DNA from 4 places in the Micromonospora sp. NPDC048830 genome. Region 2 is predicted to be linked to each of the others. Evidence: riboswitches for the same ligand, from Rfam matches in the RefSeq annotation. Region 2 holds a riboswitch; each other region holds the start of a gene.
The links. Region 2 has a riboswitch for cyclic di-AMP ahead of ACGFIZ_RS10330 (C39 family peptidase). Riboswitches for the same ligand answer to the same signal wherever they lie in the genome.
Positions count from the first base shown of each region.

Region 1: another riboswitch for cyclic di-AMP. It lies ahead of ACGFIZ_RS18880 (coiled-coil domain-containing protein); the one in region 2 lies ahead of ACGFIZ_RS10330 (C39 family peptidase).
Region 3: another riboswitch for cyclic di-AMP. It lies ahead of ACGFIZ_RS01370 (NlpC/P60 family protein); the one in region 2 lies ahead of ACGFIZ_RS10330 (C39 family peptidase).
Region 4: another riboswitch for cyclic di-AMP. It lies ahead of ACGFIZ_RS11975 (transglycosylase family protein); the one in region 2 lies ahead of ACGFIZ_RS10330 (C39 family peptidase).

Region 1 covers NZ_JBICUP010000021.1:11,398-18,535, forward strand. The annotation lists gene ACGFIZ_RS18855 (metal-sensitive transcriptional regulator) at 1-143, shown strand, start outside; gene ACGFIZ_RS18860 (DUF305 domain-containing protein) at 205-864, opposite strand; gene ACGFIZ_RS18865 (hypothetical protein) at 954-1,457, opposite strand; gene ACGFIZ_RS18870 (copper-translocating P-type ATPase) at 1,519-3,594, opposite strand; gene ACGFIZ_RS18875 (YibE/F family protein) at 3,784-5,175, shown strand; cyclic di-AMP (ydaO/yuaA leader) riboswitch at 5,342-5,472, shown strand; gene ACGFIZ_RS18880 (coiled-coil domain-containing protein) at 5,477-6,499, shown strand; gene ACGFIZ_RS18885 (carbonic anhydrase) at 6,730-7,138, opposite strand, start outside.
Region 2 covers NZ_JBICUP010000008.1:90,816-97,953, forward strand. The annotation lists gene ACGFIZ_RS10325 (hypothetical protein) at 1-749, shown strand, start outside; cyclic di-AMP (ydaO/yuaA leader) riboswitch at 1,094-1,236, shown strand; gene ACGFIZ_RS10330 (C39 family peptidase) at 1,280-2,119, shown strand; gene ACGFIZ_RS10335 (CDP-glycerol glycerophosphotransferase family protein) at 2,314-4,038, opposite strand; gene ACGFIZ_RS10340 (D-ribitol-5-phosphate cytidylyltransferase) at 4,073-5,575, opposite strand; gene ACGFIZ_RS10345 (ABC transporter ATP-binding protein) at 5,724-6,542, opposite strand; gene ACGFIZ_RS10350 (ABC transporter permease) at 6,535-7,138, opposite strand, start outside.
Region 3 covers NZ_JBICUP010000001.1:281,717-288,854, reverse strand. The annotation lists gene ACGFIZ_RS01400 (hypothetical protein) at 213-620, shown strand; gene ACGFIZ_RS01395 (hypothetical protein) at 620-775, shown strand; tRNA gene ACGFIZ_RS01390 (tRNA-Gly) at 828-901, opposite strand; gene ACGFIZ_RS01385 (zinc metalloprotease) at 1,139-2,122, shown strand; gene ACGFIZ_RS01380 (pyridoxamine 5'-phosphate oxidase family protein) at 2,194-2,754, opposite strand; gene dcd (dCTP deaminase) at 2,854-3,432, shown strand; gene ACGFIZ_RS01370 (NlpC/P60 family protein) at 3,484-4,470, opposite strand; cyclic di-AMP (ydaO/yuaA leader) riboswitch at 4,537-4,676, opposite strand; gene ACGFIZ_RS01365 (hypothetical protein) at 4,891-5,247, shown strand; gene ACGFIZ_RS01360 (N-acetylmuramoyl-L-alanine amidase) at 5,244-6,326, shown strand; gene ACGFIZ_RS01355 (NlpC/P60 family protein) at 6,390-7,138, opposite strand, start outside.
Region 4 covers NZ_JBICUP010000010.1:97,214-104,351, forward strand. The annotation lists gene ACGFIZ_RS11965 (AMP-binding protein) at 1-2,222, shown strand, start outside; gene ACGFIZ_RS11970 (diacylglycerol/lipid kinase family protein) at 2,238-3,164, opposite strand; gene ACGFIZ_RS11975 (transglycosylase family protein) at 3,303-3,941, opposite strand; cyclic di-AMP (ydaO/yuaA leader) riboswitch at 3,944-4,111, opposite strand; gene ACGFIZ_RS11980 (hypothetical protein) at 4,353-4,703, opposite strand; gene htpG (molecular chaperone HtpG) at 4,838-6,751, opposite strand; partial or broken gene ACGFIZ_RS11990 (hypothetical protein) at 6,820-7,138, opposite strand, start outside.

The DNA.
Region 1 (7,138 bases), on a different contig from region 2:
AGGCCGCCCTGGACAAGGTCGCCCTCGGCCTGCTCGACGGGCACGCCCGGCACTGCATGCACGAGGGTGCCGCCGAGGGGCGGGCGGACGAGATGGCCACCGAGATGATGGCCGCCGTCGGCCGCCTGATGAAGCGCGGCTGACGACCCACCGCCCCGGCGGTCCGCCCCGCGCCGGCAACCTCCGACGCGGGGCGGACCGGGGTCACAGCCGGGCGAGGATCTTGTTCATCGCGTCGATCTCGGCCTGCTGGCTCGTGGCGATCCGCTGCGCCAGCGCCTTGGCGTCGGCGTTGGCGCCCTTCGCCAACTCGTCCTTCGCCATGCTGATCGCCCCTTCGTGATGGGCGATCATCATCGTCAGGAACCGACGGTCGAAATCGGTACCCGTCGCGCTCGCCAGGCTCGTCATGTCCGCCTCGGACATCATCCCCGGCATGTCGTGCGCGGTCGGGGACGGAGCCGCCCCGTGCCCGTGCCCGTGCCCGGAGCCGGCGGCCGGGAGCGGCCGGCCCCACGCGGCGAGCCAGCCGGTCAGCGTGGCGATCTCCGGGTCCTGGGCGCCCTTGATCTGGGCAGCCAGGCCCTTGACCTCCGCGTCGGCGGCCCGGGTCTCCGCGAGCTCCGCCATCTCCACCGCCTGCTGGTGGTGCGGGACCATCATCTGGGCGAACATCACATCGGCGTCGTTGAACGTGGCCGGCTCGCTGGCCGGGGCACCGCTGCTCACCGTCGCGGCCGGCGTTCCCTGACCGGACGAGGGGTGGCCGGAGTAGTCGGCGGAGCCGCAGGCGGCCAGGGCCAGGGCGGCGGTGAGCCCCATCCCGGCCAGGGCGGCGCGGCGGGCGGTCGTACGGGTTCTCATCGTCTTCAAATCCTTCCGGGTCGGAACGTACGAGGGCAGCACGGAGCGCCGGGCAACCGGCCAGGGGCCGGGCACCCGCGCGGGGCGTCCTACGTACGCGACACCGAGATCTCGGCCAGCCGCAGGCCGACCGGACGGGGCGGCGGGGCGCGCGGGCCGGGCGAACCTCCGGCGCTCGCGCCGCCGGCCACCCCGACGGCCCGCGCCCCCGCCAGCAGCAGCACGGCCACCAGCACGGCCAGCCCGAACGCGCCGAGGACCGCCAGGCAGACGCTCCACCCGGGCAGGCTCCCGCCGCTTCCGTCGCCGGGCAGCGGCCGGGCGAGGGCGCACCCGCCTTCCGGGCAGTCGCCGTGACTCGCGCCCGACCACGCCGACAGCTCCGCTCGAGTGGCTGGGGCCGGCGCGGCGGCGTGGGCGACGAGCACCGGCCGCGGTTCCGGCGGCCCGGCGGGGTGGTGACCCTCGTGGGCCCCGCCGGCGGCGTGCCCGCCGTGGCCGAGCGTGTGCATCGCGGTCAGCCCGACCAGGGTGCAGAGCAGCAGGGCCAGCCGGGCCCACCGCCCGGTCGTCGTCTGCGCCGCCGCCCGCACGCACCCACGCTAGCCTGCCCGGCCGGCGCCGCACCGGCGGACGCCCGGAGCCGGAATCCGGTCACCCCGGGCCGAGGCGCACCCGGCGCAGCAGCTGGGCGTTCAGGGCCACCACGATGGTGGACGCCGACATCAGGACCGCGGCGGCCGCCGGGCTCAACGTCACCCCGGCCTGGGCCAGCACGCCGGCGGCCAGCGGCAACGCGACCACGTTGTAGCCGGCCGCCCAGGCGAGGTTCTGCACCATCTTCCGGTACGACGCCCGGGAGAGCCGGACGACGGCGGCCACCCCGCGCGGGTCGGACGAGGCGAGCACCACGCCCGCGGACTCGATCGCCACGTCGGTGCCGGCCCCGATCGCGAGCCCCACGTCGGCCCGGGCCAGCGCCGGGGCGTCGTTCACCCCGTCGCCCACCATCGCCACGGTCAGCCCCCGGCGCTGGAGTTCGGCGACCTTCTCGTCCTTGTCCGCCGGCAGCACCTCGGCGAACACCTCGTCCACCCCGGGCCGGAAGCCGAGGTCGGCGGCGACCGCCCGGGCCACCGGACCGGCGTCCCCGGTGATCATGGCGATCGTCCGGACGCCCTGGGCGCGCAGCTCGGCGATCGCCTCCCGGGCCTCGGGGCGTACCTCGTCGGCGAGGGCGAACGCGGCGAGCACCGTGCGGGGCAGGCGGACCAGGTGCAGCACGGCGGCGCCGTGGGCCGCCCAGTCCCCGGCGGTCGTCTCCAGTTCGGCGGGGAGGTCCGCGCCCAACTCCCGCAGCAGGGCCGGGCCGCCCACCGCGTACTCCGTACCGTCGATCGTGGCCTGGACCCCCCGGCCCGGCAACGAGCGGAAGCCGGCCGCGCGCGCCGCCCCGCCGTGGGGCCCGGCGGCCGCCACGACCGCCCGGGCCAGCGGGTGCTCGCTGTCCGCCTCGACCCCGGCGGCCAGCCGCAGCGCGTCGTCCTCCCCGGTCCCGGCGGCGGTCGCGACGCCGGTGAGCACGTGCTCGCCCCGGGTCAGGGTGCCGGTCTTGTCGAACAGCACCGCGTCGACTCCGCGCATCCGCTCCAGCGCGAGCCGGTTCTTCACGAGGATGCCGGAGCGCGCCGCGACCGCCGTGGAGAGCGCGACGACCAGCGGGATCGCCAGGCCGAGCGCGTGCGGGCAGGCGATCACCAGCACGGTGACGGTCCGCACGACGGCCTCGTCGGGACGGCCGATGACGGTCCAGACCAGCACCGTCACGACGGCGGTGGCGGCGGCGACGTAGAACAGCCAGGCCGCGAAGCGGTCGGCGAGCACCTGGGCCCGGCCGCTGGAGCGCTGCGCCTCGGCGACCATCCGCTGGATGCCGGCGAGGGTGGTCTCCTCGCCGACCGCCCCCACCTCCACCCGGACCGCCGAATCGGTGGCGACCGTGCCGGCGACGACCCGGTCCCCGGCCGACCGGACGACCGGGCGGGACTCCCCGGTGATCATGGATTCGTCCAACTCGGCCGCGCCCTCGACCACCTGACCGTCGGCCGGCACCCGGCCGCCCGGCCGGACCAGCAGCACGTCGCCGACGCGCAGCCCCGCCACCGGCACCCGCTCGGTGCCGCCGTCCGGCCGGACCCGCTCCGCCTCGTCCGGCAGCAGGGCGGCCAGCGCGGCGAGCGCCCCGCGGGCCTGCCCGATCGCCCTCATCTCCTGCCAGTGCCCGAGCAGCATGATGGTGACCAGCGCGGCCAGCTCCCACCAGAAGTCGAGCCGGAACGCGCCGACGCTGGTCGCCAGCGAGGCCGCGTACGCCACGCTGATCGCCATCCCGATGAGCAGCATCATCCCCGGCGCCCGGTCGCGCAGCTCGCGGAGCGCGCCGACCAGGAACGGCCAGCCGCCCCACCAGAAGACCACCGAGCCGAGCACCGGGCCGACCAGGGACCGGCCGGGAAACTCCGGGACGCGGCCGAGCCAGTCCGTCACCACCTCGCTGGTGGCCACGATCGGCAGGGTCAGCGCCAGGCACAGCCAGAACCGGCGACGGAACATCTCCGGGTCGTGCCCCGCGTGCCTGTCGTGCCCGGCGTCTCCCTCCTGTGGCCCGGGGCCGCCGGTTCGCCCGGGCGCGTCCCGGCTCCCGTGCCCCGCGTGCGCGTCGTGACCCATGTCTCCAACATGCCGCCCCGCACGGCCCGCCGTGCGCCGAACCACCGACGGAGTCCGGCGCGCACCCTGCGCCCGCAGGTGGGCCTGGCTACGATTCCGGGGCGATGGTCATCCGGAATCCGCTCCGTCCGTCCGCGCCGTCCGGGCCGCCGGCCCGCGTCCCAGCCTGACACCGTTTGGAGATCGTCGATGGGCGCCGACCACAGCCGAGCTGCTCCGCCCACCCCGCCCGGGGTGCGGCGGATCCTCGTCGCGACCGTGCTGCCGCTCTTCGCCCTCACGGTGGTCGCCGCGATCCTTCTCTGGCCGCGCGGCGGCGGTCCGCAGGCCGACGACGCGGCGGCCGTCCCGCGGTACCACGGCACGGTGACCCGGGTGGTGACGGAGCCCTGTCCCCCGCAGCCGGACGCGCCGGAGGGCGGGCCCGCCGCCGCGGCGGGCCCGTGCGGCACGGTCACCGTACGGGTCGAGCAGGGGCCCGACGCCGGGCAACAGGTCGAGACGCCCATCCCGACCGGCCCGGGCGCCCCCACGGTCGCCGTCGACGACCGGATCGTCCTGGTCCGGCTGACCGACCCGGCGGACCCGGCGGCGACCAGTTACAACATCGCCGAGCACCAGCGCGGCAAGCCGCTGCTCTGGCTCGCGCTGGTGTTCGCGCTCGCGATCGTCGCGTTCGGCCGCTGGCGGGGGCTGGCCGCGCTGGCCGGCCTCGCCGCCAGCTTCGCCATCCTGTTGACGTTCGTGCTGCCCGGGATCGGCGGCGGCGGGTCGCCGCTGCCGATCGCGGTCGTCGGCTCCGCGTTGATCATGTTCGTGGTGCTCTACCTCACCCACGGGATCACCGCGCAGACGTCGGTGGCCGTCCTCGGCACCCTGGGCAGCCTGGTGCTCACCGGCGTCCTCGGCACCCTGGCGACCGCCGCCACCCACCTCACCGGGTACGGCACCGAGGACGCCACCACGCTGTCGATGTTCCAGGCCGACGTGGACCTGCACGGCCTGCTGCTCGCCGGCATCATCATCGGCTCGCTCGGGGTGCTCGACGACGTCACGGTGACCCAGGCGGCCACGGTGACCGAGCTGGCGCACGCCAACCCAGGGCTGTCCCGGTTGCAGCTCTACCGGGCGGCCACCCGGGTCGGGCGGGCGCACATCGCCTCCACCGTGAACACCATCGTGCTGGCGTACGCCGGCGCGTCCCTGCCGCTGCTGCTCCTGCTCACCGCCGACTCCCGCCCGGTGTCCGAGCTCCTGACGAGCGAGTTCCTGGCGCAGGAGATCGTCCGCAGCGCGGTCGCCACGCTGGGCCTGATCGCCGCCGTACCGCTGACCACCGGCCTGGCCGCCGTGGTCACCGCGGCCGGCCGCACCAGCCCGGGCCGGTCCGCCGCCGACGGCGATTCCCCCGCCGGCGTGCCCACCCCGCGCACGCCCACCACCGGTCACCGTTTCAATGAACGGGAAATCGCGCTGGAGGCGTTGAGCAAAGGAGGGGCCCACGACGGCTTCCGGGCCGGGCCGATCCACCCCCCGTCCCGGCCCGGAGATCGAGAAGGGAGCACGGACGCCGCATGGTGAGACTACTCAGCGCGACGATCGCCACTGTGCGACCTGCGAAACGCGTCACCCATTACCGAAAGCAATTACGAAATGACGCATTTGGCGGGCTTCTGGGCGTAGATCCGCAGGAGTGCTCTCAGGTAACCTCGCTGCCGGTCACCGCCGAAGGCGCGCAGCGGCGCCTGCGGGGCCACCGCCCAATCGCCGCGAGGCGAGCCGGGGAACCAGGTACCCGGGGTGAATCCGCGACCGCGGTAGGGGCCACTTCCGCCCCGAACCCGTCAGCTAACCCGGTCGGCGGACGACGGAAGGGAACACTGTGACGGCACCCCTACGCCGCTGGTTGACGCCCGTGGTGGCCGTGTTCGCGGCCCTGGCGATCCTCGCCGGACCGGCCGCCCCGGCGATGGCCGAGCCCTCCGGCCCCACCCCGTCCGGGCACGAGGAGGACGACGAGCCCCAGCTGATCACCGACGTCATCGAGGCCGCCAACCGCGACTACAGCCAGGCCAAGGCGAAGCTGACGAAGTCCAAGCAGCGCCAGCAGCAGCTCGCCCTCGAGGTGCAGCGGGCCCAGTTCGAGCTGGACGCCCTCGCCCCGCAGGTCAGCGAGTTGGCCGCCCAGTCGTACCGGACGGGGCGGATCGGCGCCATGGCGGCGCTGCTGGAGAGCGGGAACCCGGACTCGTTCGTGCAGCGCGCGTCCGCCCTCGACGAGCTGAACATGATCAACGCGCAGAAACTGGCCCGGGTCAACGAGGCCAAGACCCGCGCCGAGCAGGCCAAGCTGGCGCTCGACGCCGAGGTGCGCGAGCAGCAGAAGCAAACGGCGATCATGGCCAAGAAGAAGCACGACGCGGAGAAGGCCCTCGCGCTGGTCGGCGGCCGGGGCTTCACCGGCGGCCTGGTCTCCGCCACGTCCCCGGTGGCCCGGATCGCGCCCGGCCGGACCGCGGACGGCGGCTGGCGACCGGAGTCGTGCAGCGAAAACGACCCGACGACCTCCGGCTGCATCACCCCCCGCACGCTGCACGCGTACAAGGAGGTCAAGCGGGCCGGTTTCAACCGCTTCGTGGGCTGCTACCGGCCCGGCGGGCCGTGGGAGCACCCGAAGGGCCGCGCCTGCGACTGGTCGCTGCAGAACAGCGGCTTCAGCCCGTGGCACAACAACGACACCCGGATGTACGGCAACAACCTCGCCGCGTTCCTCATCCGCAACGCCGACCGGCTGGGCATCTACTACGTCATCTGGAACCGGCAGATCTGGTTCCCGGCCACCGGCTGGAAGTCCTACAGCGGCCCGTCCAACCACACCGACCACGTGCACATGTCGCTGCTCTGACGCCGACCCGCGAACGAGGGCCGTCCCGGGCGGGGCGACCCTCGTTCGCGTTCGGGTGCCGGCGACGCGGACGCGGGGGAGGCCGGCGGCCTCCGGCGCGGCCGGGCAGACCGGGCGGCGGCCGGGCAGACCGGGCGGCGGCCGGGCAGACCGGGCGGCGGCCGGGCAGAACAGACAGCGGCCGGGTGCGGCAGACGGCGGCCGGGCAGACCGGGCGGCGGCCGGGCGGGTCAGGCGGCGGCCGGCGGCTCGGTCAGGCCGACCGGCACCGCGGCCACCGCCCGTGTCTCGCCCGCGCTGAGCCGGTACGACAGGCCGACCACCGCGCACCGTCCGTCGGCCACCTCGGCGGCCAACACGGACGAGTTGGCCAGGATCGCCTCGACGGTGTGCGCGATGTGGATGTCGACGATCTCGTCGGGGTCCTCGACCCCCCGCTCGGCGGCCAGGCCGAGACTGGGCAGCACGGCGTCCACCACCGCCCGCAGGTGGCCGGCCGGCGCGACGCCGGTGCTGGCCGCCGCCCTGGCCGCCTGCACGGCGCCGCAGGAGTCGTGCCCGAGCACCACCACCAGGGGGGTGCCCAGCACCGTCACCGCGTACTCGACGCTGCCCAGCACCTCCGGGCCGACGGTGTGC
Region 2 (7,138 bases):
TTCTCTACCAGTTCCTGATCGAGGTGCCGCAGGCCGCCGTCATCTGGTTGGTCCTGCTCGTGCTGGCGCTGACCGTGCTCACCGTCCTGGTGACCCGCCCGCAGCGGGACCAGCCGGCGGGCGATCCCGCTCCGTCCGCCGTCGAGGCCGCCGCCGAGGAGTTGGCCGACCTGCGCCGGTACGCCGAGGAGGTGGCCGTGGCGGCGGCCGGCGCCGCGCGGACCGCCCGCCGCCGCCGCGACGCGTGGCTCGCCGCGCAGGAGGCCGCCGAGCGGGCCTGGCGGGCGTACGACGCGGCGGAGACGGCCGCCCGCCGGTTCGGCGGCGCGGGTGCCCTGCCGACGCCCCGCACCCCCCGCACCCCCACCGAGTACGCGGCCCGCGAGCGCTGGCTGCACCACGCCGCCACGGCCGCCCACCTGCGCGGCGAGCTGTCGATGGGGCAGCTCTGCGACGTCTTCGCCCGACGCGGCGGCTGGGACCCCCGGCGGCACCCGGTGGAGCAGGAGGTCGTGCTGGCCCGTGCGGTACGCGACGGCAGGCGGGCCGGGTACCTGGCGGCGGCGGAGCGGGAGCGGGCCGCCTGGCGCGACGCCGAGCTGGCCGCCGAGGCCGCCCGGATCCTGGCGGCCGAAGCGTCCGCCGCGGCCGAGCGGGCCCGTCCCGCCCCGGCGCCCCTAGCCCCCGCGGCGGTCTCGTCCCGGCGGCCCGCGTGGGTGGCCCGGTGGCGTCCGGCCCGGGCCGGCTGACCCCGGCCCGCGGCCCGGGCTGACTGGACCCGGCCCGCCCACATGCTGGGCCGACGGGCCGAACTCTGCCGGGTGAGCCCGGTCACGTCGCCTCGGAAACGGGCGTCGGCAACCATTCGGTGTGTTTGAAGACTGCAAGTCCCCGACGATCACGACCGATTGTCCGATTGTCGACCGGCGGCGCCGGAATGGTCGCCTATCCCATTGAGTCACGTCAGTTCCCGGATGTGCCGCAAAAAAATCGGCCGTCGAAGGTTTAAGCAGGTGACACGCGGTTGGCAGGCCGGCGACCGGCCAGTAGTGTCGGCCCGTCCGGTGCGGTAACCGATCGCAAGAGGCGACGCCGCGCCGACCCGCTCAATCGTGACCAACACGAACCGGGGACCCAGTGCACGTGTGGGGTGAATCCGCGGGCCACGGCCCGTGGTAGGGCGATCTTCCCGCCCGAATCCGTCAGCTAACCCGGTAGGCGGTGTCGGAAGGAGTTCCATCCTCGTGCAGCACCACCACACCTCTTGGTTGTCCGTCCCGTGGAGGAACGCGTGAACGACAACCTGAAGCAGCAGCTGCGGCGTCTCGCCGCCCGGCGGCCGTACCAGATCGTCGCCGGCTCGGCCGCGGCGCTCCTGCTCGCCTCCGGCACCGGGGCGCTGCTCGCGAACGGCGACGACGCCTCCGCCCCCCGGCAGGCCACGACGGCCGTCGCCGAGATCGCCCCCCGCCTCGACGGCGCGGCGACCCGGGGCCAGGCCCGGGCCGTGACCGACGCGCCGAGCGCCACCTCGACCGCGGCGAACCCGGACCTGACGGCCACCGCCGCCCCCACGCAGTCCGAGTCGAGGCCGGCCGCCCCCAAGCCGCCGTCGTCGAAGGCCCTCGACTACGACTACCAGGCGCAGACGACCTACTACAACTGCGGCCCCGCCGCCGTGCGCAACGCGCTGTCGGCCACCGGGATCGCCAGCGACCAGGACACCCTGGGCGTCAAGCTCGGCACCACCGAGATGGGCACCAACTCGGCCGAGGACACCACCCGGGTGCTCAACCAGATGGTCAAGGGCAGCCCCTACAAGACCCGGATGATCCCGGGCAACGCCGCCACCCCGGCGCAGATGGACCAGCTCCAGGCCGACGTGGTCAAGGCGATCTCGGCCGGGCGGGGCGTCGTGGTGAACATCGCCGGCTCCGCCACCGACGTCGACGGGGGCTGGCACTCGTTCCCCGGCGGCCACTACATCGCCGTCGTCGGGTACGAGGACCAGGGCCGCACGGTGAAGATCGCCGACTCGGCGAACCCGGCCGTGCCGTCGTACTGGATCAGCACGATCGCGCTGGCGAACTGGGCCGCCACCCGCGGCTACTCGGCCTGACCCGTCCTCCCCGCACACCGGGCGCCGGCCCGCCCTGGGCCACAACGCCCACGTCGAGGACCCGGCCGCGGTCCTGGCCCTCCTCGCCCCGTACGCGACGCCCGCGCGGGGCTGACCTCGCCCCGCACGCGGGCCGACCGGCCGGGTCGGCTGACCGGCCGGGTCGGCTGATCAGCCGGGGTGAGGGCGCCGGGTCAGGCTGTCGGGGACAGGGGGGAGCCGTCGTGGGCGACGGCCTCGGCGGCGCGCGGCGTGGGCGCGGCGGTCGGCTCCCCGCCGGCCGCCAGCTCCCGTCGGGCCGCCGCCAGGAACGCCTCGGCGTACGACTCGGCCGGGAAGTCGCCCAGGTACCGGGCCCGGGTCGCCCACCGGGCCGCCGCCGACGGGTCGGTGTCCAGCAGCCGCCCGAGCACCTCGTCGAGGTTGCCGGCGTCCCGCCGCAGCACGTAGCCCGACCCGGCCAGCGGGAACCGCTCGACGAACCGGTCGCCGTCGGCGCCCATGTCCGTCACCGCGTACGGCTTGCCCGAGTAGAGGTAGTCGGAGATCACGCCGGAGACGTCCGAGACGAGCGCGTCGGAGCGGTTGACGCAGTCGACCAGGGACATCCCCCGGCTGGCCGCGGCACCCCAGACGTGCTGGCGGCCGGTGCGGGCACGGTCCGCCGCGAGCAGCTCCTCCAGCCGGGCGAGCTGCCGGGCCGACGCCGGGTTCTGCGAGGTGTACGGGTGGGCGCGCAGGATCACCGTGGCGCCCCGGGCCAGCAGCCCCCGGACGATCGTCTCGCCCACCGGCAGCGAGCAGTAGTTGGCGTCGGCGTGGTGGCCGGTCCACGTCGGCGTGTACAGCACGGTCGGGTTCGCCAGGCCGGTGACCTGCGCCCGGCGTACCTCGATCGACTCGACCTGCGGGCGGCCGACCACCACGAACTTCTCGGCCGGGATCTCCACGCCCGCGCGGGCGTACCGGTCGATCGCCGCCGGGCCGGCGACGAAGATCCGGTCGAAGATGGCCGAGACCGGGTTCGCGCTCGGCGCCTTGTCGCTGTCGCCGTGGTGGATCTGGATGTGGGTGAGCTGCGAGAACCGGATGCAGTGGCTGTTCTTCGCCCCGTGGTTGACGTAGAACGCCACCCGCAGGCTCGGCACCAGCGCCTCGTCCATCGTCCTGGTGGTCGGGCAGTAGACCACGGGGGCCGTGGTGGCCGCCGCGATCGGGGCGAGGAACTCCGGCTCCCGGACCAGCACCAGGAACGGCCGGCCGATCCGCTCCAGGTACGGCAGCCACATGGTGACCTGGTACTCGGACCCGGGCGGGGCGGAGAAGTGCAGCAGGAACTCCGGCTGGTGCCGGCGCAGCGCCCGGGCCACCGCCCCGCCGCCCGCGCCCGGGCGGAACCGGCGGCGGGCCAGGTCCAGGGCGACCGCCCCGGCGGCGGCGCCGACGAGCAGGGCCGCCACCAGCGCGACCGCGGCGGGCAGCGCCAGCGCGGCGGCCAGGGCGACGGCGGCGAGCAGCGCCAGCAGGGCGTCGCCCAGCCCGGCGGCGACCAGCGGCGTCCACGACCGGACGGGCAGGTTGGCGGCCCGGATCTCCAGGTTGCCGGCCTGCCGCAGCGGGCCGACGAGCAGCACCAGCCCGAGCAGGACGAGCGCGGTGGCGGCCAGGGCCGGGTCGAAGCCCGCGTCGAGCCGGCGCGCGTACCCCACCAGGACGCCAGCGGCGAGCAGCACCGCCTCGGCGGTGCTGTCGGCCGCCGGCCGGACCCGGCGCTCCCAGGCCGCGGCGGCGAGGGCCGCCACCGCGAGCGCCAGCCCCCAGCCGGTCGCGCCGGTGAGCGCGAGGACGAGGAACGCCAGCACCGCCAGGCCGGTGGCCGCCGCCCGGGCGGTCAGCTTCCTGACCAGGTCACCACGCATGTCGGTACCCGCTTCTCCCGCCGCGCCGGCGAACTCAGCCGGCCGTCGCCGGGGCGGCGGGCTTGCCGGCCTGGCCGGGAATGCCCGCCGCGGGCGCCTCGCCCGGCGCCCGGCGCACGTCGATGACCTGCCCGGTGAGCTCCGAGACCAGCACGTCCAGCGACGACTGGGCGACCGTCTCGGCGGCGAGCAGGGTGTGCTCCGGCTCCTCGCCGAACGCCTTGGTGCGCATCGGGGTGGCGGTGCGCTCCGGGTTGATGCAGTTCACCCGTACGCCGTACTCGGCCCACTCGTCCGCGAGGGCCTGGGTCAGGTTGACCAGGGCGGCCTTGGTCGCCGAGTAGAGCGCGTAGCGGGCCCGGCCCCGGGTGTACGAGCTGGAGGTGTAGAGCAGCAGCTGGCCCTTGGTCTGCTGCAGGTACGGCAGGGACTGCCGGGCGATGGTGACCGGGCCCACGAAGTTGACGTGCAGGACCCGGTCCATCGTCTCCTGGTCCATCTCGGTCAGCTCGCCCTTCTCCAGGATGCCGGCGGTGACGACCACGTGGTCGATCCGGCCGGTGGCCTCGAAGGCGGTCCGCAGCGCGGCCTCGACGTCCTCGGCGCGCTCGACGTGGGTGCCGGTGGTGGAGCGGCTGAACGGGAAGACCTGCGCGCCGTAGCCGCGGGCCAGCTCGGTCAGCTCGTGGCCGATGCCGTAGCTGCCGCCGAAGACGACGATCGTCCGGCCGGTCAGCTCCTCGGTGTAGGCGCGCTGGTCGGTCAGCCGGGGCGCCTGCGCGGCGGCGAGCTGGAACAGCTTGTCCGCCAGGTGCACGTCGACCGGGTGGGTGACCTTGATGTTCTCGTCCGAGCCGTCGATCACCTTGATCGGGGTGCCGGGCAGGTAGCGCAGCACCACGCCGCAGTCGTCGGTGGCGGCGAAGTTCGGGTCGTCCGCCGCGATCCGGTACGCCTCGCGGATCGTGCCCGAGCGGAACGCCTGCGGGGTCTGGCCGCGGCGCAGGGTGGAACGGACCGGGATGTCGGTGATGCAGTCGTTCTCGTCGACCTGGACGATCGTGTCGGCCGACGGGATGGCCACGTCGACGGCCGAGTATGTCCACAGCGCGTTGACGCACTCGCGCACGATGCGGGCGCTGACCAGCGGACGCACGGCGTCGTGGAAGAGGATGTTGACGTCGCCCTCGCCGACGGCGTCCAGCGCGATCCGGGTGGTGGCGTTACGGGTGTCGCCGCCCTCGACGACCTTGCTGACCTTGCGGAAGCCGGCCTTGTCGACGATCTGCTGCGCCTCGGCGACGTGCCCCGCGGCCATCAGCACGATGATCTCGTCGATCTCGGGGGCCGCCTCGAAGACCGCCAGGGTGTGCTCGATGATCGGCTTGCCGGCGATCTTCAGCAGCTGCTTGGGGATGCCGAGGCCCAGCCGGGTCCCGGTGCCGCCGGCCAGCACCACCGCCACTGTCCGCGCGGGCCGCCACGGTGCCGGGGTCTCCGGTGCGGCGTCCAGGCCAGCGGTGTGGTCCTGCGTCATGTGCCGATCCTCACTTCCGGGGGAGGGATGCCAAACGTTGGGTTGCGACCGCACTACGGCCGGGTGAACGATAACGCGTACGCCGCGCCGCCCCCAGGGACGACGCGGTGGGTCGGCACCCGCACGACACCGTACGGGCGCCGCAGCCCTACTTGCCGTTCGAGAATTCCTCGTAGGCGCGCAGCACCTCGTCGGTCGGGCCGTCCATCCGCAGCACGCCCGACTCCAGCCAGATCGTCCGTTCGCAGGTGTCGCGGACGGAGGAGAGCTGGTGGCTGACCAGGAACACCGTCCCAGCGCTCTCCCGCAGCTCGCGTACCCGCTGCTCGCTGCGCTTGCGGAAGCCCTTGTCGCCGGTCGCGAGCGCCTCGTCGATCAGCAGCACGTCGTGCTTCTTGGCCGCCGCGATGGAGAACCGCAGCCGGGCGGACATGCCGGAGGAGTACGTCCGCATCGGCAGCGAGGCGAAGTCGCCGCGCTGGTTGATCCCGGAGAACTCGATGATCTCCGGAGCGAGCCGCGCGACGTCGTCGGGGCGCATGCCCATGGCCAGGCAACCCAGTGTGACGTTCCGCTCACCGGAGAGGTCGTTGAGCAGGGCCGCGTTGACGCCGAGCAGCGACGGCTGACCCTGGGTGTAGACCGCGCCCCGGTTGACCGGCAGCAGCCCGGCGATGGCCCGCAGCAGGGTCGACTTGCCGGAGCCGTTGCTGCCGATCAGCCCGATCGCCTCGCCCCGGTACGCGGTGAAGCTGACCCCCTTGACCGCGTGCACCTCGCGGACGTTCGGCGCGGAGGTGCGGGACACGATCCGCTTCAGGGCGGCGACCGGGCTGGTGCCGCCCGTGGCGCCCTTGTGCACCCGGTAGACCACGTGCGCGTCGTCGACCACCACGGTCGGGATGCGCTCGGTGATCCTCGGCAGGGTCACGGTGACGTCGTTGGACGCCTCGATGTAATCAACCACGGCCGTACTCCTGTTCCCCGCGCCAGAAGTAGATGAAACCCCCGACGCCCATCAGCAGCGCCCAGCCCACCGCGTACGCCCAGGCCTGCAGCATCGAGGAGCTGAGCAGCGGCGCGCCCTCCAGCAGCGCGTGCCGGGCCAGCTCGATGTAGACCAGCATCGGGTTCGCCTCGACCAGGCGGGTCGCCCAGCCCGGCAGCCGCTCCTCGAACAGGGCGACGCTGTAGAGCACGCCGGAGCCGTACATCCAGGTGCGCAGGACGAACGGCATGACCTGCTTGAGGTCGGCGATCTTCGCGCCCATCCGGGCGACCGTCATGGTCAGCCCCGCGTTGAACACCGCCTGGAGCAGGACCGTCGGCACCAGCAGCAGCCACTCGACGGTGAGCGGCTCGCCGGTCACCAGGACGATGCCGACGAGCACCAGCAGCGAGGCCAGCAGCTGCTGGAACTGGGTGAGCATGACGGCCAGCGGCAGGCAGGCCCGGGGGAAGTGCAGCGCCCGGATCAGCCCGAGGTTGCTGGTGATCGACTGGGTGCCGTTCTGCACGGTGGTCTGGGTGAAGTTGAAGATGAACAGCCCGGCGGTCAGGTAC
Region 3 (7,138 bases), on a different contig from region 2:
GCCGCCGACCCGCCCTCCGGGGAGCGGGCCGCCGCCCGGCCCGCCACGTCAAGCGGACCTTGACGCACGTACGGACGCTGGCGGGCCGGGCGGTGGTCTGCTCGGCTCGCCCGGGTCGACGGCTGGCGGGATGGCCCTGCGCAACCACCGCGCAACCCTTGTCGGATCAAGGGTGCCGCATCGAGCGCGCGGCTGAGCGACCTGTCGCCACCGTGGCCCAGGTCTTCCAGCTCGCCGACATCGTGCCCGGCCGGCTTCGCGCCCTGGTCCTGCTCGCCGCCTTCGCGAGCCTCCGCTACGGAGAACTCGCCGCGCTACGCCGCCGCGACGTCGACCCGCGCTGTAGGACCGTGACGGTCCGCGCGACCCTGGTCGAGCGCTCAGACGGAAGCCTCGCCTTCGGGCCACCCAAGACCGATGCCGGCATTCGGACCGTCACCGTCCCCGACGCGATCCGCCGCGACATCCGCGCCCACCTGGACGACTTCGTCGGTGACGATCAGGACGCGCTCATCTTCACCGGAGCGAAGGGCGCTGTCCTGCGCCGCTCCAACTTCCAGACCTGCGGCACACCGGAAACACCCTGGCCTCTCGCACCGGTGCCAGCCTCGCCGACCTGATGGCCCGGATGGGCCACGCCTCCACCCGCGCGGCCATGATCTACCAGCACACCGCGCAGGAACGTGACGAACACATCGCGAACGCGCTCAGCTCCCAGATCAAGCAGACCCGGAATCGGGCACGCAGCGGGCACGGGCAGCGCAAGAAGCGGTAGCAACATCGAAGGCCCTGGCTGGGACTGACGTCCTGGCCAGGGCCTTCGTGTGTGGAGCGGGTGACGGGAATCGAACCCGCACTGTCAGCTTGGGAAGCTGATGTTCTGCCATTGAACTACACCCGCAGGCGGCACCACTGTACCTGAGGTCACCGCCACTCCGCACCAGGTACCCCCCTCGGGCGCGTCACCGGCGCCCCCGGCACCCCCAAAGATGACATTCCATCAGGAAAAACCCCCAGAAGTTTTCATCCCAGCAACACATGCCCATTCTCAAATTCGTCGATCGGATGTAACGTCACCTCCACGTTTCAGCCTCGGCGTGACATACCCCCTGTCGCGTCGTCAGAAAGAGGTGGGCCCATGGGACTCCGTCCCAACCTGCTGACCCGGCGGACCGCCGGCGTCGCGTCGACGACCCTCGCGCTGCTGCTCAGCACCGCCGCGGTGGGCGTCGTCCCGGCCGCTTCGGCCTTCTCCGCCGCCCCGTCGGACGCCTGCGTCGAGCCGGCCGACGTCCACACGGACGCCCGGATCAAGGCCGGCGGCCACGCCAAGCACGAGCCGAACGAGCTGACCTCCGCCCAGGTCCGTGAGCGCGAGGCGGACCTGGCCGCCGCGCTGCGCGAGCGGGCCAACTTCCGCCCCGGCGCCGGGGCCACGCCGGTGGCGAGCGTGACCATCCCGGTCATCGTCCACGTCATCCAGCGGGACAGCACCCGGGCCGGTGGCAACATCCCGGACTCGATGATCACCCAGCAGATCAGCGTGCTGAACCAGGCGTACAGCGGCGCCACCGGCGGCGCGGCCACCGCCTTCGCGTTCCAGCTGCAGAAGATCAACCGGGTCACCAACCCGACCTGGTACCCGATCGTGTACGGCTCGTCCGCCGAGCGCTCGATGAAGAGCACCCTGCGGGAGGGCGGCAAGAACACGCTGAACGTCTACCTCGGCGAGCTGAGCGACGACCTGCTCGGCTGGGCGACCTTCCCGCAGCGGAAGCTGAGCAGCTCGGACGGCGTAGTCGTGCTGGGCGAGTCGCTGCCGGGTGGCACCGCCACCAACTACAACCAGGGCGACACCGGCACCCACGAGGTCGGCCACTGGCTGAACCTGTACCACACCTTCCAGGGCGGCTGCTCCGGCGCCGGCGACAGTGTGGACGACACCCCGGCCGAGGGTTCGGCGGCGTTCCAGTGCCCCACCGGGCGGGACACCTGCACCGCGGCGGGCCTGGACCCGATCACCAACTTCATGGACTACACCTACGACTCGTGCATGTACCAGTTCACCCCTGGTCAGGCGAGCCGGATGCTGACCGCGTGGAACGCCTACCGCGCGGCCTGACGTACCACCGCTGCTGACACTCCGGTGCCGGCTCCGTCCTACGACGGGGCCGGCACCGGCGTCTTCGGGGGTCAGGCCGCCGCGCGGTGGGCGCCCTGCGCGCGCCGGGCCGGCCCCTGATCGGGTACGTCGACACTGGCGCCGCCCGCGGGCCTCGCCGCCACCGGGTCCAGCCAGACCTGCACGGCCGGCCGGCCCGGGCCGTCGCCAGGAGCGGACGAGCCGCCGTGCGCCCGCCGGGTCAGCATCGCCACGTCGACGGTGAACTCGAACAGCCGCCAGTCGACCTGCGGCGCGGCCCGCCCGATCTCGGCCAACCGGGCCACCCGCGCCTGGTCGGTCACGGGCCGGGCGCGCCCCGCCACGTACGCCTCGTCGTCGCTGTCCTCAGGTGGGAAGGAGTGCAGCGCGTAGCGGCCGTCGCGCTCCAGGTCGCGCCGCTTCGGGGAGTCGATGACGAAGCAGAAGAGCCCCTCGTCGGTGATCACCGGGGACACCGGGTGCACCCGGGGCCCGCCGTCGGCACGGACGGTGGCCAGGTAGCCGAAGCCCGGCCCGTACTGCTGCATGAGGAGGCGGATCCCGTCGGCGAGTCGTGGCTCGTCAGCGGCGAATTCGGACCAGGAAGCCATGCCGGCATCCTATCGAACAAATGTACGATCAGCGACCACGACACGCAGGTCCCCCGAACCGGTCGCAGCGGCTGTCACCAGGATCGCTATGGTGTTGCGATGCTGCTCTCCGACCGCGACCTCGTCAGCGAGCTGAACGCTGGCACGCTCGCCCTGGAGCCGTTCGAGCCGAGTCTGGTGCAGCCGTCGAGCATCGACGTACGCCTCGACAAGCTCTTCCGGGTCTTCAACAACCACCTCTACACGCACATCGACCCGTCGATTCAGCAGGACGACCTGACGTCGGCGGTGGAGGTGCCCGACGGCGAGCCGTTCGTGCTACACCCGGGCGAGTTCGTGCTCGCCTCGACGCTGGAGGTGATCTCGCTCGGCGACCAGCTCGCGGGTCGCCTCGAAGGCAAGAGCTCGCTCGGCCGGCTCGGGCTGCTGACCCACTCGACCGCCGGCTTCATCGACCCGGGCTTCTCCGGGCACGTCACGCTGGAGCTGTCCAACGTGGCGAACCTGCCGATCACCCTGTGGCCGGGAATGAAGATCGGGCAGCTGTGCATCTTCCGGCTCTCGTCGCCGGCCGAGCACCCGTACGGGTCGGCCGTCTACGGCTCGCGCTACCAGGGGCAGCGCGGCCCGACCCCGAGCCGGTCCTGGCGGAACTGGCGCACCTGGCCCACCCGCTGACACCGCCCGGCGGCGAGCAGGGGCCCCCGTCCCGCAGGGGCCCCGTACCCGTCAACCAGGGCGGCCGTAGCTGTTGACCTGGCCGTCGTCGACGCGCTTCATCTTGATCGGGACGCCAGCCTGGGAGGCGTGCACGACCCAGCCGCCACCGACGTACATGCCGACGTGGTGCAGGTCGGCGTAATAGAAGACGAGGTCGCCGGGGCGCAGGTCGGCGCGGCTCACCCGGGCGGTCACGGCCCGCTGCCGGGCCGCGTTGTGCGGCAGCGAGACGCCGGCCTTGGCCCACGCGGCCATCGTCAGGCCGGAGCAGTCGTACGCGTTCGGGCCCGCGGCGCCCCACACGTACGGCTTGCCGATCTGGGCGCAGGCGAACTTGACGGCGATCCCGGCGCCGCCGCCCGGATAGCTCGCCGGGCACGGGGCGGGCCGCAGCGAGCCGCCGCCACCGTTGCCGTACACCTTGATCCGGAGCTTCTGCAGCCGGTCGATCTCGGCGTTGATCTGCTTGCGCTTCGCCGCGAGCTGGGCCTCGGTGCGGGTGAGCTGGGCGACCATCTCGTCCAGCGGCTGCTTCTTCGCGGCCAGCCGGTCGCGCAGGTCGACGACCGTCTGGACGTCGCGCTGCTGGCGGTGGGCGAACTGGTCGAGCAGTTCCAGCTGCCCCAGCATCTGGCTCGCGGAGCGGCTGCCCAGCAGCGCGTTCACGGCCGAAAGATTCTCACCCTTGTACGCCTCGACGGCGAGGCCGTTGACCTTCGCCATCGCCTCGTCCACCTGACGCTGCAACGGCCCGATCTGCCGGGCGAGCGCGTCGGCCTGCTTCCGCTTCGCGGCGAGGTCCTGGCGGGTGGCGTTGTGCCGCTCGATGAGCGGTTCGAGCTTGTTCCAGTCCTGGTCGATCTGCTGCTCGATCTCGGCGACCGACGGTTCGGCGTGGGCCGGGGGCGCGACGCCGGCCAGGACGACGGCGGCGCCGGCGAGGGCGGCCAGGGCGGTGGTGAAGCGTGACCAGCGTGGACGCGGCGCAGCCGGCATCCGGTCGGCGTGGGCCGACCGGCGCGACGGGCGCCGCGGGGCATGGTGTGCCACCGGGCTCCGTTCTCCTTCTTCCGTACCGCCTACCGGGTTAGCTGACGGGTTCGGGCGGGAAGGGAGAGCGCCCTACCGCAGCGAGGCTGCGGATTCACCCCGGCGTACCTGGGTCCCCGGCTCGCCCGGAGGCGACTCGGCGGTGTCGGGCCGTCACCGCCCGGTGTGGGCGGCGCTGTGACCGGCCGACGGTTGACCAGAGTAGAGACGGGCGTTACCGATTCGCAACCCGACGGGCTGTGACACTCCGTATGACCGGGGTCTCCGTAGCTTTCCTTCACGCAATATCGATAACCGGAAAGGTATTGACCCCTTGGGGCGGCGGCGGGAGGGTGGCCTCACCCAGACCCTCACTCGGGAGGTTCGATGCCCCGATCCAACCTACCGGCGAGCAGACGCGTCCTGCTCGCCGCCGTGGTGGCAGCGGCCACCGCGGTCCTACCCTTCGCCGCCGGGCCCGTCGCGGCCGAGCCGCTCGGCACCGGGTCCGCCGACGCACCCACCGACCGGCAGCAGCAGTACGCGGCCGCCGCGGCCGAGTACGGCGTGCCGGAGAGCGTCCTGCTCGGCGTGTCCTACCTGGAGTCCCGGTGGGACACCCACGCCGGCCGCCCGAGCACGAGCGGCGGGTTCGGCCCGATGCACCTGACCGACGCCGAGCGGGTCGCCTCGGCCGAGGCCGCCAGCGCCCACGTCGACGAATCCCCAGCGTCAACCTGGTGAAGCGGGCGGACTACCTGGGCTGGCACTACACGCTGCGCTCGGTGGACGGCTACATCGCCCAGCACATCAAGGCCAAGGACGTCGGCTGGCACGCCGGCAACTGGTACGTCAACGCCAAGTCCATCGGCCTCGAGCACGAGGGCTTCGCCGGCCACGGCACCTGGTACACGGAGGCGATGTACCGCACCTCCGCGAAGCTGGTGCGGCACATCGCGCTGCGGTTCCAGATCCCGCTGGACCGGCAGCACATCCTCGGCCACGACAACGTCCCCGGCACGGTGGCGTCGACGGTGGCCGGCATGCACTGGGACCCGGGCCCGTACTGGAACTGGTCGCACTACTTCGACCTGCTGAAGGCGCCGTTCCAGTCGACCGGCACCCCGCACACCGGGCTGGTCACCATCGACCCCGACTACGCCAGCAACCAGCCGGCGTTCACCGGCTGCAACCGGCAGCCGCCCGGCGTCCCGAGCCCGCCGCCGCCGATCGCGCCGTGCCCGCTGCGCGGCTCGTCCTCGGTCGTCCTGCGCACCGCGCCGAGCGCCGACGCGCCGCTGGTGAACGACCGCGGGCTGCGCCCGAACGGCACGCCGAACACGATGTACATCTCCGACCACGGCGCCCGCGCCTCGACCGGGCAGACGTACGCCCTCGCGGACGTCCAGGGTGACTGGACGGCGATCTGGTACCTCGGGCAGAAGGCCTGGTTCCACAACCCGGCGTCCGCGCCGACGGCGAAGTGGGCGCAGGGCTTCGTGGTGGTCCCGAAGGCGGGCAAGGCCACGATCCCGGTGTACGGGCGGGCGTACCCGGAGCGGGAGGCGTACCCGGCCGGGGTGCCCTACCAGGCGATCTCGCCGCTGCAGTACACCCTCCCGGCGGGCCAGCGGTACGCCGTCGGCGGCGTGCTGGCCGGCGAGTACTACCGGGCCGTCACCTTCGACGGCTCGTCGCCGGGCGACTGGACGGTGATCCGGGGCGAGAACCGGTACGTGCAGATCCAGTTCGGCCACCGGGTGATGTACGTCAACCAGGACGACGTCGACGTGCTGCCGGCGACGGTGGGCGCGCCGCGCTGACCGCAACCGCGCACGGAAACGGCCCCCGCTCGAGCGGGGGCCGTTTCCGTGGTTGCGTGGGCGTCAGCCGGGGCGGCGGAAGCCGGCAACCGGCATGTAGTTGATGCTGCTCACGTTGACGGGCTTGCCGGCCCGGGGCGCGTGCACCATCTTGTCGTTGCCGAGGTAGAGGCCGACGTGGTGCAGGTCACTGAAGAAGAACACCAGGTCGCCCGGACGCGCCTCGGAGCGCGGGATGGCCCGGCCCTCGTTCCACTGCGCCCCCGTGAAGTGCGTCAGGTGGATGCCGGCGGCCTTGTAGGCGTACTGGGTCAGGCCGGAGCAGTCGAACGCGTTCGGACCGGTGGCGCCCCAGACGTACGGGTCGCCGACCTGGGCGCAGGCGGTGCGGATGGCGATCCGGGCCGCCTCACTGACCACGCCCGAGATCGTGGGGCAGCCCTCGGTGACCACCACGGTCTTCGGCATCATGCCCTGCAGCCGCTTGATCTCCGTGTTGATCTTCGTCTTCTTGGCCGCCAGCTCCTTGGTCTTCTTCTCCTGGTCGGCGATCAGGGTGTCCAGCTTCTGCTTCTCGCCGTCGTACTTGGCGCGCACCGCCATGACCCCCTCGATCTGCTTGCGCTCCTGCGCGGCGAGGCGGTCCAGGATCGTCAGCTGCTCGGCGAGCGTCCCGGGCTTGGTGCTGACCAGCAGCGCGCTGAGCTCCTGGGACGGGCCGGACATGTAGTACCGGGAGGCGAGGTCGCCGACGCGGCTCATGGCCAGGTCGGCCTCCAGCGCCAGCGGCTCGATCTTCTTCTGCAGCTCGT
Region 4 (7,138 bases), on a different contig from region 2:
ACGTGGTGCTGCGCCGCGTCGGCGGGACGCTGGTGGTCGACGAGCGCCACCCGGCCAGCCGGCACGAGCTGCACCCCGACCTGGCCCTGCTGCTGAGCACCTCCGGCTCGACCGGCTCGCCGAAGCTCGTCCGGCTGTCCCGGTCGAACCTCCAGGCCAACGCCGAGGCCATCGCCGGCTACCTGGGCATCCGCGACACCGACCGGGCCGCCACCACCCTGCCGCTGCACTACTGCTACGGGCTGTCGGTGGTCAACAGCCACCTGCTGCGCGGGGCCGCGCTCGTGCTCACCGACCTGTCCGTGGCCGACCGCCGGTTCTGGGAACTGTTCCGCGCGGCCCGGGGCACCGCCCTGGCCGGCGTGCCGTACACCTTCGAGCTGCTGGACCGGGTGGGCTTCGCCGAGATGCGCCTGCCCCACCTGCGCTACGTCACGCAGGCCGGCGGACGGCTCGACCCCGAGCGGGTGACCCGGTACGCCGCCCTCGGCCGCCGGCGCGGCTGGGACCTGTACGTCATGTACGGCCAGACGGAGGCCACGGCCCGGATGGCGTACCTGCCGCCGCGTCTGGCGGCCACCCGCCCGGAGGCGATCGGCGTCCCGGTGCCCGGCGGCTCGTTCCGGCTGCGCCCCCTGCCCGACCGGCCGGAGCCGGACACCGGCGAGCTGGTCTACACCGGGCCGAACGTGATGCTCGGCTACGCCGACGGTCCCGCCGACCTGGCCCTCGGCCGCACCGTCGACGAGCTGCGCACCGGCGACGTGGCCCGCCGCGCCCCCGACGGCCTGTGGGAGATCGTGGGACGCGTCGGCGGGTTCGCCAAGGTCTTCGGGCTGCGCGTCGACCTGGCGCGGGTCGAGGAGCGGCTGCGCGCGGCCGGCGTGTCGGCGTACTGCGCGGGCACCGACCGGGAGCTGGTCGTGGCGGCACAGGCCCCGGCCGAGGCCGACCGTGTCCGGCGGCTCGCCGCCGCGGCGGCCGGCCTGCCGGCGCGGGCGGTGCGGGTGCACATGCTGGCCGAACTGCCCCGACTCGGCAACGGCAAGCCCGACCGGACCGCCCTGCTCGCGCTTCCCGCCGACCCGCCGGACGCCGCCGGGGCCGACCTGTGCCGGCTGTACGAGCGGGTACTGGACGTGACCGAGGTCACCCCGGACGACAGCTTCGTCTCCCTCGGCGGCGACTCCCTGTCGTACGTGGAGATGTCCGTCCGGCTGGAGGAGGCCCTGGGCGGGCTGCCCGCCGACTGGCACACCACCGCCATCCGGGACCTGCGCCCGCCCGCGCCGGAGGCGCCCCGCCGCCGCACCGCCGTGCTGGAGACGAGCGTGGCGCTGCGGGCGGCGGCCATCGTCGCGATCGTCGGGTCGCACATCCCGCTGTTCACCGTCAAGGGCGGCGCCCATCTCCTGCTCGCGGTCGCCGGGTTCAACTTCGCCCGGTTCCAGCTGACCGACGCGCCCCGCCGGGACCGGCTGCGCGCGGCCGGTCGCGGGATCGCCCGGGTGGTGCTGCCGGCGGTGCTCTGGATCGCCGCGGCCGGCGCGGTCACCGGGGACTACGGGCTGACCAACGTCCTGCTGCTCAACAGCGTCCTCGGGCCGCACGACGGGGCCACCGAGTGGCAGTTCTGGTTCGTCGAGGCGCTGGTGTACATCCTGCTCGCCGCGGTCGCGCTGCTGGCCGTGCCCGCGGTGGACCGGCTGGAGCGGCGGCTGCCGTTCGCGCTGCCGCTCACCCTCGCCGCGCTCGGCCTCGTCACCCGGTACGACCTGCCGGGGCTGGCCGACCGCGGCCACGTCCCGTCCGCCGTCGTGGTGTTCTGGCTGTTCGCCCTCGGCTGGGCGGCGGCCCGCGCCGACACGACCGCCCGGCGCGTCGTGGTCACCGCCGCCGCCCTGCTCACGGTGCCCGGGTTCTTCGGTCAGCCCGCGCGGGAGGCGCTGGTCGTGGCCGGGTTCGCGCTGCTGGTCTGGGTGCCCCGGCTGCCGAGCCGGCGGGTGGTCAACCGGGCGGCGGCGCTGCTGGCCGGCAGCTCGCTGTACGTCTACCTCACCCACTGGCAGGTGATGCCGCTGGTCGCCCCGTGGTCGCGGTGGGCGGCGCTGGTCGCGTCCCTGGCCGTGGGGATCGGCTGCGCGGCGCTCGCCCGGCTGGCCGCGCGGCGGCTGCCGGCGGTGGTACGCCGCGCCCGGGCGCGCGCCGCGGCCCTCGGGTGAGCCGGGCTCCGACCGTCAGTCGTCGGGGCAGCAGACCGTCAGCGCCCCGGGCCGCACCCTGACCTTCAGCCGTTTCGTCTCCGCCCGCGCCCCGCCGTCCAGCTCGTACGTCCGCGGCGCGGCGAACCGTACGGTGATCTTCCGGCCCCGGGTGATCCGCACGAACGGCGACTCGTCCGAGCGGCCGGCGGCCATCCGCCCGAGCGTCCGCGCCCAGTCCACCGCGCCGGCCGCCGTGGCCACCCCGACCTCCAGCGCGCCGTCGTCGGGACGGGCGTCGTCGAACGCGGGAATGCCCCCGGTGATCGTGCCGACGTTGCCGAACAGCACGCAGCTCGCCTCGCCGTCGAACCAGTCGGCCCCGTCCACCCGGACCCGGGTGCGGACCAGCTCACCGCGGACGTGCCGCAGCCCCGTCCACACGTACGCCAGGCGGCCCAGCCGGCCCTTGAGCCGGCGGTCGGCCTCGCCGATCAGCTCGCCGTCGAAGCCGGCGCCGGCCATCACCGCGAAGTGCTCGCCGTTGAGCCGGCCCAGGTCGAGCCGGCGCCGCCGGCCGCTGAGGCCCACCCGCACCGCTTCAGGCAGGTCGGCCGGGACGCCCACGTTGGTGGCGAAGAGGTTCGCCGTCCCGGCGGGCAGGATCGCCATCGGCACCCCGGTGCCGGCGAGGGCGTCGGCGCAGCGCTGCACCATGCCGTCGCCGCCCCACACGAAGACCAGCCCGGCGCCCCTGTCGAGCGCCTTGCGGACCTTCTTCGGCGCCTTGCGGCTCTTGGGCACCTCGTACCAGAGCAGGTCGTCGACGCCGGCGCCGGCCAGCGTGGCGCGCAACTCGTCGAGGCCGCCGCCGAGGGTCTTCTTCCGGTGGGCGACCACCGCGACGGTGCCGACGCGGCCCGGGGCGGCCTCGTCGGGCCTGGTCCTGGTGCTGGTGCTCATGCCCGCCGGTGTTACCCAGCCGGCCCGGAGTCCACGCGTCCCCGACCCCGGACCCTGGGACGGGAGCGCCCGGCCGGAGGACCGGCCGGGCGCTTCGGTGTGCCGGGTCGCCGGGCCGCATCGGCCGACGACCGTGCGTCAGAGGCTGAGCCGCTGGCCGGGGAAGATCAGGTCGGGCTGGTCGCCCACCACCCGCTCGTTCCTCTGCCACAGCGCGCGCCAGCCGCCCCGGACGCCCTTGGCCTGCGCGATCTCCGACAGGGTGTCCCCCGACCGCACCACGTAGGTCCGGCCGCCGCCGGTGGCCGGGGCGCTCCTCGTGGTGTCCCGCCTGCTCCGCGACGCCGGCGTCTCGGTACGCGAGGACCGCTCCTTCCTCGGGGCGGCCTTCGTCTCCGACTTCGGGCGGTACGTCTTGGTCGAGCCGCCCTTCCTGCCGCAGGTCGGCCACGCCCCGATGCCCTGGCCCCTGAGCACCTTCTCGGCGATGCGGATCTGCTCGCCGCGGGTCGCCAGGTCGGCGCGTGCGGCGTACTTCCTGCCGCCGTAGCCGGCCCAGGTGCCCTGCGAGAACTGCAGGCCCCCGTAGTAGCCGTTGCCGGTGTTGATGTGCCAGTTGCCGCCGGACTCGCACTGGGCGATGGCGTCCCAGTTGACCGCGGCCTGGGCCGGGGCGGCGGGCCCGAACAGGGCGACGGCCCCGGCGACGGCGCCCGCGGCGACGGCGGCACGGCGAGCGGTCACCCGACGATGGCGGGCGAGGTATTCAGTTGCCATGGTGATCCTCCACGCCGACGAGGTGAGCTGTCGGGTTCGGGCCGAGGAGCCCGGCCGCCGGTGGCGGCTTCACCCCGAGGTGACGGTGCACCGAGGAACGTTGGGTCCCCCGCTCCTGCCCTGAGGACAAGGTGCCGACGGCCGGCGGCAGGATTAGGCGTTACCGACCGTGGTGTCCACGTTCGTGGACCCGACCGACGTTAGGCACCATCCGCGACGGCCGCCCACCTCTTGTCGCCTTCGTCACCCGCTCGGGCGACGGGCTCCACAGTCGATTTGCGCCGCCGCGCCGGACGTGCATGGCGCCCGATGGACCGACTCCGACCCGGCCCTCCCCCACACAGGGCGGTCACGCATCGTGAGTTCCGTCCGATCCCGCCCATCGCCGACGCGGGCCATCCCCCACTCAGGTCAGTGCGGCGGGCGCTGGCCCAGCCCGCGCGCGGCGACGTCGGCCGTGCAGCTCAACTCCCCGGGAGCGAGCTGGACGCGGCTCGGCCGCCACACCTCCACCCGCTCACCGTCGACGCGGGCCAGCAGGCAGTCGTACTGGCTGCCGCGCAGCGCCACTCCGACGACCCCGCCCGCCGCCGTGACCTGCTGCGCGAACAGCGGGTCGAGGTCCATTCCGGCCAGCGCCGCGCGGACGCCCTGCTCCGTGGGCGCGGCGTGGCCGGACAGGGCGCGCCGCAGCTCGTCCTCGGCCGACGCGGGGATGTCCACCGGCCGGACGGCCAGCGGCGGGCCCTCCGGACAGGACACCTCATCGCCACAGGAGGCACACCCGGCCTGGTGGACCTTCGGTGTCGAAATCAGCGGTCGTGAGAGGGGCCCGCACGGCAGAACCGGCCGGCGCCTTCGTGGCGCCGGCCGGCTCGTACCTGTCCTCCGCCGCCCTAGAGGGTGCGGGCCAGCCGGTCGGCCAGGATCCTGGTGAACCGGGACGGGTCGGCCAGCTCGCCGCCCTCGGCGAGCAGCGCCATGCCGTACAGCAGCTCGGCGGTGTCGGCGAGCGCGTCGGACTCGGCGCCCTGCTCGTGGGCCGTGCGCAGCCCCTCCACCAGCGGGTGCCCCGGGTTCAGCTCCAGGATCCGCTTGACCTGCGGCACCTCGTGCCCCATCGCCCGGTACATCTTCTCCAGCGTCGGGGTGATGTCGTGCGCGTCCCCGACCACGCAGGCCGGCGAGGTGGTCAACCGGGTGGAGAGCCGGACCTCCTTGACGCTGTCGCGGAGCTTCTCCGTCATCCAGGTCAGCAGGTCGGCGTACTCCTGGCGCTGCTGCTCGCGGGCGGACTCCGCCTCCTTCTTCTCCTCCTCGGTGTCCAGGTCGACCTGGCCCTTGGCGATCGAGCGCAGCGGCTTGCCGTCGAACTGGCCGACGCGGTCGACCCAGACCTCGTCCACCGGGTCGGTGAGGATCAGCACCTCGTAGCCCCTGGCTCGGAACGCCTCCATGTGCGGCGAGTTCTCGATCATCGACCGGGACTCACCGGTCATGTAGTAGATGTCGCTCTGGCCGTCCTTCATCCGCTCGACGTAGTCGCGCAGGCCGGTCAGCTGCTCCGGGTCGTGGGTGGAGGCGACGGAGACGACGTCGAGGATCGCCTCGGTGTTGTCCGGGTCGTCGAGCAGGCCCTCCTTCAGGGCGGGGCCGAACTCCGACCAGAAGGTGCGGTAGCGCTCGGCGTGCTCGGTCTTCATCTCCTTGACCGTGGCGAGGATCTTCTTCACCAGCCGGCGGCGGACCGCCCTGATCTGGCGGTCCTGCTGGAGGATCTCGCGGGAGATGTTGAGCGACAAGTCGTGCGCGTCGACGACGCCCTTGACGAAGCGCAGGTAGTTGGGCATCAGCGCGTCGCAGTCGTCCATGATGAACACGCGCTTGACGTAGAGCTGCACGCCGCGGCGGGCCTGCGGGGCGAACAGGTCGACCGGGGCGTGCGACGGCAGGAACAGCAGCGCCTCGTACTCGAAGGTCCCCTCGCCCTTCATGTGGATGGTCTCGAGGGGGTCGGCCCAGTCGTGGCTGACGTGCTTGTAGAACTCCTTGTACTCGGCCTCGTCGACCTCGCTGCGCGGGCGGGCCCACAGCGCCTTCATCGAGTTCAGCGTCTGCACCTCGCGGGTGACCTCGTCGCCGGCGCCCTTGCGCTCGACGGTCATCCGGATCGGCCAGGCGATGAAGTCCGAGTACCGCTTGACGATCTCGCGGATCTTCCACTCGGCCGTGTAGTCGTACAGGTGGTCGTCGCTGTCCTCGGGCTTGAGGTGCACCGTGACGGCGGTGCCCTGCGGGGCGTCGTCGACGGTCTCCACGCTGTACGTGCCCTCGCCGGTGGACTCCCACCGGGTGCCCTCGCTCTGCCCGGCGCGGCGGGTCAGCAGCGTGACCCTGTCGGCGACCATGAACGTGGCGTAGAAACCGACGCCGAACTGCCCGATCAGGTCGGCGGACGCGGCCGAGTCCTGGGACTCGCGCAGCTTGGCCAGCAGCTCGGCGGTGCCCGACTTGGCGATGGTGCCGATCAGCCGGACGACGTCGTCGCGGGACATGCCGATGCCGTTGTCCCGGACGGTGAGCGTGCGGGCGTCGCGGTCGACCTCGATCTCGACGTGCAGGTCGGAGACGTCGGCTGCGAGATCCTTGTCGACCAGGGACTCCAGGCGCAGCTTGTCCAACGCGTCGGACGCGTTGGAGATCAGTTCGCGCAGAAAGACATCCTTGTTCGAGTAGATCGAATGGACCATCAGCTGGAGCAGTTGGCGGGCCTCCGCCTGGAACTCCAACGTCTCGATCCGGTTGCTCACACCGACCCCCTTCTGGGAAGTAATCGACCCTTCGCGCACAGGATACGAGCCGTCGCTGCCCGGGCGTCCGACGGCCGGTCGCTGTAGGCGTTCGGCCGGCCGTTTGCCTCCAGCGAGACGACCGCGTCCTCCCACGCCAGCCAGGCGTTCGCGGCCCGGTGCCGCACCTCGGCGTCGGGGTGCCCCAGCAGCCGCGCGTACGCGGCGAGGAGGTCCCATCGCGGTCGGCCTCCGGCACCGCGTCGCGGAACCGCTGCCACTGCTCGGGGAAGAACCGGCCGACGCCCCGGTACAGCCAGTCGATCTCGGTGCACGATCCGGTAGCGGGTGGGGTCGAAGAGCCGCCGGATGCCCATACCGGAGCCGGCGCCGGGGCCGCCGTGCACG